3 regions of the Nonomuraea recticatena genome follow, and region 1 is predicted to be linked to each of the others. Evidence: riboswitches for the same ligand, from Rfam matches in the RefSeq annotation. Region 1 holds a riboswitch; each other region holds the start of a gene.
The links. A riboswitch is a leader RNA that binds a small molecule or an ion and turns the genes downstream of it on or off. The one in region 1 is predicted to bind thiamine pyrophosphate.

Region 1 (3,246 bases):
AGCTGCTTTCCACAGGCTGTGGACCATATTCTGGACGCATGCCGGAACTTCCCGAAGTGGAGTCGCTCGCCGAGTTCCTGCGCGAGCGGGCGGTGGGGCGCACCATGCTGGCCGTCGACGTCGTCGCCTTCCAGGCGCTCAAGACCTTCGACCCGCCCGTCACCGCGCTCGGCGGGCTGACGGTCACGGGCGTGGCGAGGCACGGCAAGTTCCTCGACCTCGACTGCGACGGCCTCCACCTGGTCTTCCACCTGTCGCGAGCGGGGTGGCTGCGCTGGCGCGACGACCTGTCGGGCGCGAAACCCGTCCGCCCGGGCAAGGGGCCGCTGGCGGTGAGGGTACGGCTGGCGCCCGACGACGACGGCGTGGCGCCGGGCTTCGAGCTGACCGAGGCGGGCACGCAGAAACGCCTGGCCGTCTACGTCGTCAAGGACCCCGAGGAGGTCCCCGGCGTCGCCTCGCTCGGCCCCGACCCTCTCGCGCCCGAGTTCACGCCCAGCGCGCTCAAGCAGATCGTGGGCGGTAACCGCACCCAGATCAAGGGCCTGCTGAGAGACCAGAAGATCATCGCCGGCATCGGCAACGCCTACTCCGACGAGGTGCTGCACGCGGCCAGGATGTCGCCCTTCAAGATCTCGGCCACGCTGACCGACACGCAGATCGCCGACCTGCACGAGGCGATCGTGACCACGCTGCGCGACGCGGTCGAAAGGGCCCACGGCCTGGCCGCCAAGGACCTCAAGGCGGAGAAGAAGTCGGGGCTGCGCGTGCACAACAGGGCGGGGCAGACGTGCGACGTGTGCGGTGACACGATCCGCGAGGTGTCGTTCGCCGACTCCTCGCTGCAGTACTGCCCCACCTGCCAGACCGAGGGCAAGATCCTCGCCGACCGGCGGATGTCCAAGCTGCTGAAGTAGGGCCCCGCTCAGGCGACGAAGGGCGGCTGACCCGTCTCGCTCACCATGGGCTTGCGGGCCATCTCCCACGACTGCATGCCGCCGCCGACGTTGACGGCGTCGCGCCCGATGTGGTTCAGCCATGCGGCGGCGTGCGCCGAGCGGCCGCCGACCCTGCACACGACGTACACCTGCTGGTCGGCGGGCACCTCCTCGACCCGCGCCTGCAACTCGGCGAGCGGGATGTGCACCGCCTCGGGGGCGTGGCCCGCGACCCATTCGTCCTGCTCACGGACGTCGAGCAGGTAGGCGCCCGCGGGCACGTCGGTCACTTCGATCTCAGGAACACTCATACCTCCATTCTCGGGGAACCGAACCCCTGACCACGCCCGGAGGGGCGACGCGTGAGGCTTCGAGGAGCGGCCTCTTGCCAGAAAGTCGTTAAGTGACATAATTCGGTCGAAAATTACAAACCGCGGGAGCTCGGGCGATGACCGGGCTGAGAGGGCGGCTCCTGCGCCGCCGACCGCATGAACCTGTCCGGGTAATGCCGGCGTAGGGAGCGTGTGATGACGCATGTCATCGACCCCAAGCATGCAGAAGTCCCTCTGACCCTCGACGAGGCTCCCCCCAAGACTCTCGGCATCCTCGACCAGGGCGCGTTCTGGGCCAACCTGGGCGTCAGCCTCCTCGGCTTCTCCTTCGCGCTCTTCCTCATCAACCCCCTCCTCGACGACAACCCGCTGTCGATGACGGCCGCGGTCACCGCGACCGTCGTCGGCAGCCTCATCGGCACCGCCATGGTGGGCCTGGCCGCCATCCCCGGCGCGCAGACGGGCCAGCCCGCGATGGTCCTGCTCAGAGGGCTGTTCGGGGCCAAGCTCTCCTACGTCCCGACCGTGCTCAACATCATCCAGATGCTCGGGTGGGGCGCCTTCGAGCTGTGGGTCATCTCGATGGGCGCGCAGGCCATCTTCGGCGACGCCGTGCCGTACGCGGTCTGGGTGCTCCTCGCGGGGGCGATCACCACCGGGCTGACGATCTACCCGCTCGGCGCCATCAGGCTGATCAGGCGGGTCGTCACGATCGGCGTGATCATCTCGACCATCTGGTTCGCTGTCGTCTTCCTGCGCTCGGCCCCGGCGCCGTCCGGCGGCAGCTGGGACGCCTTCGCCCCCGCCGTCGACTTCGTGATCGCGCTGTCGGTGTCGTGGGTGCCGGTGGCCGCCGACTACGCCAGGCACTCGCGCAGCAGCCGCGCCGCCTTCACCGGCGTCGTGGGCGGCTACACGGTCGCGCAGGTCGCCTGCCTGGCCATCGGCGTCTACGCGGTCGCGATCGCCGGGCACGACGCCGTGCTGAACGATCCGACCACGGTGTTCGGCCCGTTCGTGGCCGCCCCGCTGGGCGCGCTGTTCTTCGGCATCCTGGTGCTGCGTGAGACCGACCAGTCCTTCGCCAACGTCTACTCCACCGCCATGTCGCTGCAGAACCTCATGCCCCGCGTGGACAGGCGCATCTTCTCCATCGCGATCGGCGTGCTGACCATCGGCGTGGCGCTGCTGGTGGACGTCAACTCCTACAGCGCCTTCCTCAGCATCATCGGCGCCGTCTTCGTCCCGATGCTGGGCGTCCTCGTGGTCGACTACTTCGTGCTCGGCCGCGCCAGCACGTGGGACACCAGTGAGCACGCCCCCTCGCGCTGGCCGATGGTCGCGCCGTGGGCGCTGGGCTTCGTCACCTGGTGGCTGCTGGCCGCGCCCTCGACGATCAGCTGGTGGGCGGCGATCTGGGACGGCGCGCGCACGGCGCTGGGCTTCACCAGGCAGCCGTGGATGAGCGCGGCCGTGGGCGCGTTCCTGGTGGCGGGCCTGGTCACCCTGGCCATCGGCTTCGTACGGCGAAGCAGGCGCTAACCCTCGATCCTCAGCAGGCGCTCAAGGGCGGTCGCCCCGCCCGGATAGCTCTCGCGGTCGCGGACCCGGTGGCATGGCACGATCACGCACACCGGGTTCGCGTTCAGCGCGTTGCCCACCGCGCGCAGCGCCTGTGGCCGTCCGATGCGCGCCCCGAGGTCGGCGGTGGTGGTGCTGGTGCCGTACGGCACTGCCATGGTCATCTGCAGCAACGTGCGCGCGAACGGCGTGGCCAGCTGCAGGTCGACGGGGGTGGTGAAGGCGCGCAGGCGCCTGGAGAAGTAGGCGTCGAGCTCGCGGCGCACCGGGTCGAGACGGCGCGCGTCGGGGCCGACGAGGCCGCCCACGACCCGCGTCAGCCGCTCGAAGATCGTGTGCTCGTCCTCGAAGCTGCAGGCGACCACGCCCTTGGCGGTGACCGCGAGCACCAGCCT
Region 2 (3,246 bases), on a different contig from region 1:
GCCGACGTCCTCCCAGTAGCAGTCGGAGACGTAGCCGTAGATGGGCGCGCCGCGCTTGAGCAGGCGGGGGAAGATGTCGGAGGACCAGTCGACGGCCTCGCCGGCGGCGACCTCGTCGAGGACCTCGGGCTCCATCACGTAGATGCCGGTGTTGACGGTGTCGGAGAAGACCTGGCCCCAGGTGGGCTTCTCCAGGAAGCGCTGCACCCTGCCCTGGTCGTCAACGATGATGATGCCGAACTCGAGTGGGTTGGGGACGCGGGTCAGCCCGATCGTGACGAGGGCGGAATTCTCGCGGTGAAACCTGATCATGTCCGATAAGTCGATATCGGTCAGGGCGTCACCGGAAATAACGAGAAAACGATCATCGCGGAGTTTGTCGGCCGCGTTCTTGACGCTGCCCGCCGTGCCGAGGGGAAGGTCTTCGGTGGCGTAGTGCAGGCGCATGCCCAGTTCGTCGCCGTCGCCGAAGTAGCTGCGCACCAGCGCGGCGAGGAACTGGACGGTGACGACGGTCTCGGTCAACCCGTGGCGTTTCAGCAGGCGGAGGACGTGTTCCATGATCGGGCGGTTGACCACGGGGAGCAGGGGTTTGGGCTGGTTCGCGGTCATCGGCCGCAGCCGAGTCCCCTCCCCGCCTGCCATGACGACCGCCTTCACTCGATCACTCCTTCTTCGCAGCGGTTACGAGTTGGCGCACCTGTACCACATACAGCAGTCCTGCCCACCAGTACAGGCCCGTTCCCCAGATGGCGAACGCCCATCCGATAATCCTTGCAATATCGGCATACCAGGCTCCGGTGTGCGAGGCCAGGAAGAGGAGGGGGAAGGCGTACATCAGATTGGCCATGGCGGCCTTGCCGAGGAAATGCACGGGCAGTGCCTTGTAGCCGTACTTGCGGAGCACGGGGAAGAAACATCCGACGAAGATCTCGCGGCCCAGGATGATCGCGACCAGCCACCATGGGATGACCTCGCGCAGCAGCAGGCCGAGCAGGGTGGCGAAGACGTAGAGCTTGTCGGCGGCGGGGTCGATGAGACGGCCGAGCCTGCTGGTCTGGTTCCACGCGCGGGCGATCTTGCCGTCGAGCCAGTCGGTGAACCCCGCGACCATGAGCAGCGCGATCGCCCAGCCGTCCGCCTTGGGCCCGAGAACCAGCCAGAGGAACACGGGGACGCCGAGCAGACGCAGGAAGCTCAGCAGGTTCGGAACCGTCCAGATTCGGTCCTCGGCGGAAGTTTCACTCACGCTGCCGACCCTACTGCGTCACCCACCTGCGCACGCTGAGCCGCCCGCCCGCTGTTTCCGCGCGGGTTCGGCCGCCCGCGGGCGGCAGGGGCTTGCGCGACACCCGGGTGATCGGGTTACGGTGGCGCCGACCAACGCGGGAGCCCGGTGCGGACCGGGCTGAGAGGACGGCTGACCAGCCGCCGACCGCCAGAACCTGCTCCGGGTAATGCCGGCGAAGGGAGTTTGCGCGATGAGTGGCGCGCGCTTTTCCAAGACCTACCAGGGCGAGCTCAGGGTCCCCATGCGGGAGATCGGACTGAGCGACGGCACCGTGTTCACCGTCTACGACACCTCGGGCCCCTACACCGACCCTGCCGTCGAGACCGACGTCACGCGCGGCCTGAGCCCCCTGCGCGAGCAGTGGATCCTCGATCGCGCCGACGTCGTCGGGTACGGCGGCCGCCAGGTCAAGCCGCTCGACGACGGCTACCGCGACCAGGCCTCGTGGAAGCGCGGCCAGGCCGTGCCCCGCCTGGGCGCGCGGCGCCAGCCGCTCAGGGCGGCGGGCGGGCCCGTCACCCAGCTCGCCTACGCCCGCAGGGGCGTCGTGACGAAGGAGATGGAGTTCGTCGCCGTAAGGGAGGGCGTCGAGGCCGAGTTCGTCCGCGCCGAGGTGGCCGCGGGCAGGGCGATCATCCCGGCCAACGTCAACCATCCCGAGAGCGAGCCGATGATCATCGGCCGCAACTTCCTCGTCAAGATCAACGCCAATATCGGCAACTCCGCCGTCTCCTCCTCCATCGAGGAGGAGGTGGAGAAGATGACCTGGGCCATCCGCTGGGGCGCCGACACCGTCATGGACCTCTCGACGGGTCGTGACATCCACACCACCCGCGAGTGGATCATCCGCAACTCACCCGTGCCCATCGGCACCGTGCCGCTCTACCAGGCGCTGGAGAAGGTCGGCGGGGTCGCGCCCGACCTGTCGTGGGAGGTCTACCGCGACACCCTGATCGAGCAGTGCGAGCAGGGCGTCGACTACGTGACCGTCCACGCGGGCGTGCGTCTGTCCTATGTCCCCCTCACCGTCGGCCGCAAGACCGGCATCGTCTCGCGCGGCGGCTCGATCATGGCGGCGTGGTGCCTGGCCCACCACCGCGAGAACTTCCTGTACGAGAACTTCGAGGAGATGTGCGAGATCCTCGCCTCCTACGACGTCGCCTTCTCCCTCGGCGACGGCCTGCGCCCCGGCTCGATCGCCGACGCCAACGACGAGGCCCAGTTCGCCGAGCTGCGCACGCTGGGCGAGCTCACCGGGATCGCGCGCTCCCGCGACGTCCAGGTCATGGTCGAGGGCCCTGGCCACGTGCCCATGCACAAGATCAAGGAGAACGTCGACCTGCAGCGCGAGCTCTGCGACGACGCCCCCTTCTACACCCTCGGCCCCCTCGTCACCGACATCGCACCGGGCTACGACCACATCACCTCGGGGATCGGCGCGGCCATGATCGGCTGGTACGGCACCGCCATGCTCTGCTACGTCACGCCGAAGGAGCACCTGGGGCTGCCCGACAGGGAGGACGTCAAGACCGGCGTCATCACCTACAAGATCGCCGCGCACGCCGCCGACCTCGCCAAGGGGCACCCGAAGGCCCAGGAGTGGGACGACGCGCTGTCGGAGGCGCGCTTCGAGTTCAGGTGGGAGGACCAGTTCGAGCTGTCCCTCGACCCCGGCACCGCCCGCTCCTTCCACGACGAGACGCTGCCCGCCGCGCCCGCGAAGACGGCGCACTTCTGCAGCATGTGCGGGCCGAAGTTCTGCTCGATGCGCATCTCGCACGACCTGCGGGCGGCGGAGGGCATGCGCGCCAAGTCGGAGGAGTTCGTGGCCGGGGGCGGCGAGGTCTACGTGCAGCTGACCGACAGACCGCCGCTTCCGTGAGAGGAGCGGGGACAGACCGAAGTCTAGGAGCGGGCCGCCCTGAGGAAGGAGCGGATGAGGGCGGAGTCCTTCA
Region 3 (3,246 bases), on a different contig from region 1:
CACCTTGATCCGCCGCTCGCGCAGCACGTCGAGCACGCTGCCGCGCGCGGCGGGGTCGAGGCGGCGCATCGCCACCGTGGTCAGCTCGGTGCCCGAGGCGACCAGCGCCTGGTCGAGCACCTCCAGCGAGGGCGCGCCCCCTGTGCCCATGATGAGCCGCGAGGAGAACTTCTCTCCCGCGATGATCAGTTCATCCACCCTGCACCGCCGTGAGAATCTCGATCCTGTCGCGGTCGGCCAGCGGCGTGGTCGCCCACGTGCCCCTGGTGACCACCTCGTCGTTGACCGCGACGGCCACACCCGTCGTCTGCTCGGTCAGCCGCTGGACGGCCTGCGCCACCGTGGTGCCGTCGGGCACCTCGTGCGCGGCGCCGTTGATCGTCACTTCCATCAGCACTTCCTTGTCTAGAACCGCTGTGGCGAGCACAGGGCGGCCAGTTCGGGCTCCTCGCCCTGGAGCAGGGCGGTGGTGAGCGGAGCCAGCAGGACTCCGCCTCTGTGATGTCCGGTCGCCAGCGCGAGCCCCCGGCGCACTTCGCCGACCAGCGGCAGGTTGTCGGGGGTGCAGGGGCGCAGGCCCGCCACCACGTCGGCCAGCTCCAGCTCGGTGACGCCCGGCACCAGCTCCCTGGCGTCGCGCAGCAGCTCGTACAGGCCTCCCGCGGTCACCCTGGTGTCGAAGCCCAACTCCTCCTGCGTCGCGCCGACCACCACCTCGCCGTCGCCGCGCGGGACGAGGTACACGGGCGAGCCGTGCACCATGCCGCGCACGCACCTGCCGAGCAGCGGGTGGGGGGAGCGCAGGCGCATGATCTGGCCCTTCACCGGGCGCACGGGCACGTCGGCGAGCTCGCCGCTCCACGCCCCCGCCGCCAGGACGACGCGCTCGCCGGTCAGGAGCTCGCCGTCGGCCAGCCGTACCGCGCCGTCGAGCAGGTCGGTGGCGCGGCGAGGGACGACGGGGACCCTCATCGTCTCCAGCGCGGCCAGCAGGGCCGCGGTGACGCGGCGGGGATCCACCCACGCGTCGCCGCCCGCCAGCACCCCGCCCCGCACGGACGGCGAGAGCATCGGCTCCAGGCGACGGCACTCGCGCCCCGTCAGCCGCTCGACGGGCAGCCCCAGCTTGTCCATGAAGGCCGCGAGCTCCTCGAGCGCCGCCAGGTCGTCGGCGCCGAAGGCCACGTCGAGCGTGCCGTGGGCGCGGTAGTCGACCGACAGGCCGCTGTCGGCCTCCAGTTCGGCGGCGAAGGCGGGCCAGCGCTCCAGCGCGGCCAGGCCCAGCCTGAGCAGCGGCTCCTCGGTGTAGGCGACCTCGCTGACGGGGGCCAGCATGCCCGCGGCCGCATGGGAGGCGCCGGAGGCGGGGGCCGGGTCGATCACGGTGACGTCCTGGCCGGCGCGGGCCAGGCGCCAGGCGATGGACAGGCCCACCACGCCGCCGCCCACGATCAGGTCCATCTCGCTCCCTTCGCCGGCATGATCCGGATCAGGTGTCTTGCGGTCGAAGGCCCGTCAAGCCTTCCTCTCAGCCCGGTGTGGCCGGACTCCCGCGCGTCTTCCACCGACCAGCCTACTCACGCCGGACGTCCCCCTTGAACCATTGGTTATGGTCTTGACCGTGAAGCATGTCGTGGTGGTAGGTGCGGGACTGGCCGGTGTACGCAGCGCCGAAGCTCTCAGGGCGCGCGGATTCGGCGGCACGATCACATTGCTGGGGGAGGAGCGGCACCGGCCCTACGACCGGCCACCCCTGTCGAAGGCGGTGTTGCTGGGTGACGCCGACTCCAGCTTCGTCGACTCCGACCTCGAGGGCATGGGGGTGGAGCACAGGGCGGGGGTGTCGGCCAAGGGCCTGGCCGAGGGCGTGGTGGAGACCACCGAGGGCGAGATGGCCTACGACGGCCTGGTGATCGCCACCGGCGCGGAGCCGATCAGGCTGCCCGGCGAGGGCCGCCAGCACGTCCTGCGCACCCTCGACGACGCGCTGGCGCTGCGCGCCGAGCTCGTCCAGGGGGCCAGGGTGGTGATCATCGGCGCGGGCTGGATCGGCGCGGAGGTGGCCACGGCCGCCATGAGGGCGGGCTGCGCGGTCACGGTGCTCGAGGCGGGCCCCGCTCCGCTCGCGCACGTGGTCGGCGCCGAGGTGGGCGCGCACACGATCCCCTGGTACGACGGCATCGACCTGCGGCTGAACACCATGGTCGGCTCCGTGGACCCCGGCGGGGTGAGCCTGGTCGGCGGCGGGAGCCTGGAGGCCGACGTGGTGGTGACCGGCATCGGCGTGCGGCCCACGGTCGAGTGGCTGGCCGGCTCCGACATCGACCTGCACAACGGCGTCGTCACCGACGAGCACCTGCGCGCCTCCCTGCCGAACGTCGTCGCCGTCGGCGACTGCGCGGCCTGGTGGTCGCGCCGCTTCCACACCAGGCTGCGCGTGGAGCATTGGGACACCGCGCTCAACGCCCCCGAGGTCGCCGTGGCCAGCCTGCTGGGCGACGAGTCCGTGTACGATCCCGTTCCGTACTTCTGGTCGGAGCAGTTCGGCCACATGGTGCAGTACGCGGGCCACCACCCCGGGGCCCGCCTGGTGCGCCGCGGCGACCCGTCGGCCGCGGCTCCCGTGAGCAGGTGGTCGGTCTGCTGGCTGCACGACGACGACAGGCTGGCGGCTGTGCTGACCGTCAACAGGCCTCGAGACCTCGTCCAGGGCCGTAGGCTCATCGAGGCCGGCCAGCGGCTGGACCCAGGGCGCCTGGCCGATCCCGAGGTGGCTCTCCGTGATTGTGTTGTTTGAGCAAGGACGCGATGTGGTAGTGGTGGATTCGTGACGCTTTCTGTTGCACAGATAGATCGGGAGACCGACCAGCTCGTCGGCGAGTGGCTCACTCTCCCCCAGGTGGCCGAGCGCCTCGATCTGACGATCGGCAGGGCCAAGCAGCTCCTCAAGGACCGCAAGCTCGTCGGCGTACGGCGAGGCGGCGGGGGCCCGCAGGTGCCGGCGGCCTTCCTCGAGGGCAAGGACGTCGTGAAGGGCCTGCCGGGCACGCTCACGCTCCTGCTCGACGCCGGCTACGACGACGTCGAGTCGTTGCGCTGGCTGTTCACCCCTGACGAGTCCCTGCCAGGCTCGCCCATCGACGCGATCAAGGCAGGTCGCCACACCGAGGTCAAGCGGCGTGCCCAAGCGCTCGGTTTCTGAGGCCCGCCTCTACCTCTGCACCGACGGTCGTCGTGACAGGGGAG

Region 2: another riboswitch for thiamine pyrophosphate. It lies ahead of thiC (phosphomethylpyrimidine synthase ThiC); the one in region 1 lies ahead of ABFX50_RS34905 (purine-cytosine permease family protein).
Region 3: another riboswitch for thiamine pyrophosphate. It lies ahead of thiO (glycine oxidase ThiO); the one in region 1 lies ahead of ABFX50_RS34905 (purine-cytosine permease family protein).

What each region holds. Positions count from the first base shown of each region.
Region 1 covers NZ_BAAATE010000024.1:53,935-57,180, forward strand. The annotation lists gene ABFX50_RS34895 (Fpg/Nei family DNA glycosylase) at 39-917, shown strand; gene ABFX50_RS34900 (rhodanese-like domain-containing protein) at 926-1,249, opposite strand; TPP riboswitch at 1,362-1,476, shown strand; gene ABFX50_RS34905 (purine-cytosine permease family protein) at 1,466-2,812, shown strand; gene ABFX50_RS34910 (methylated-DNA--[protein]-cysteine S-methyltransferase) at 2,809-3,246, opposite strand, start outside.
Region 2 covers NZ_BAAATE010000012.1:164,074-167,319, reverse strand. The annotation lists gene ABFX50_RS23820 (mannose-1-phosphate guanyltransferase) at 1-660, opposite strand, end outside; gene clsA (cardiolipin synthase ClsA) at 665-1,249, opposite strand; TPP riboswitch at 1,376-1,489, shown strand; gene thiC (phosphomethylpyrimidine synthase ThiC) at 1,482-3,173, shown strand; gene ABFX50_RS23805 (phosphoribosylanthranilate isomerase) at 3,197-3,246, opposite strand, start outside.
Region 3 covers NZ_BAAATE010000006.1:387,355-390,600, reverse strand. The annotation lists gene ABFX50_RS15850 (thiazole synthase) at 1-198, opposite strand, end outside; gene thiS (sulfur carrier protein ThiS) at 191-391, opposite strand; gene thiO (glycine oxidase ThiO) at 406-1,461, opposite strand; TPP riboswitch at 1,450-1,564, opposite strand; gene ABFX50_RS15835 (NAD(P)/FAD-dependent oxidoreductase) at 1,622-2,797, shown strand; gene ABFX50_RS15830 (Rv2175c family DNA-binding protein) at 2,828-3,202, shown strand; gene thiE (thiamine phosphate synthase) at 3,180-3,246, shown strand, end outside.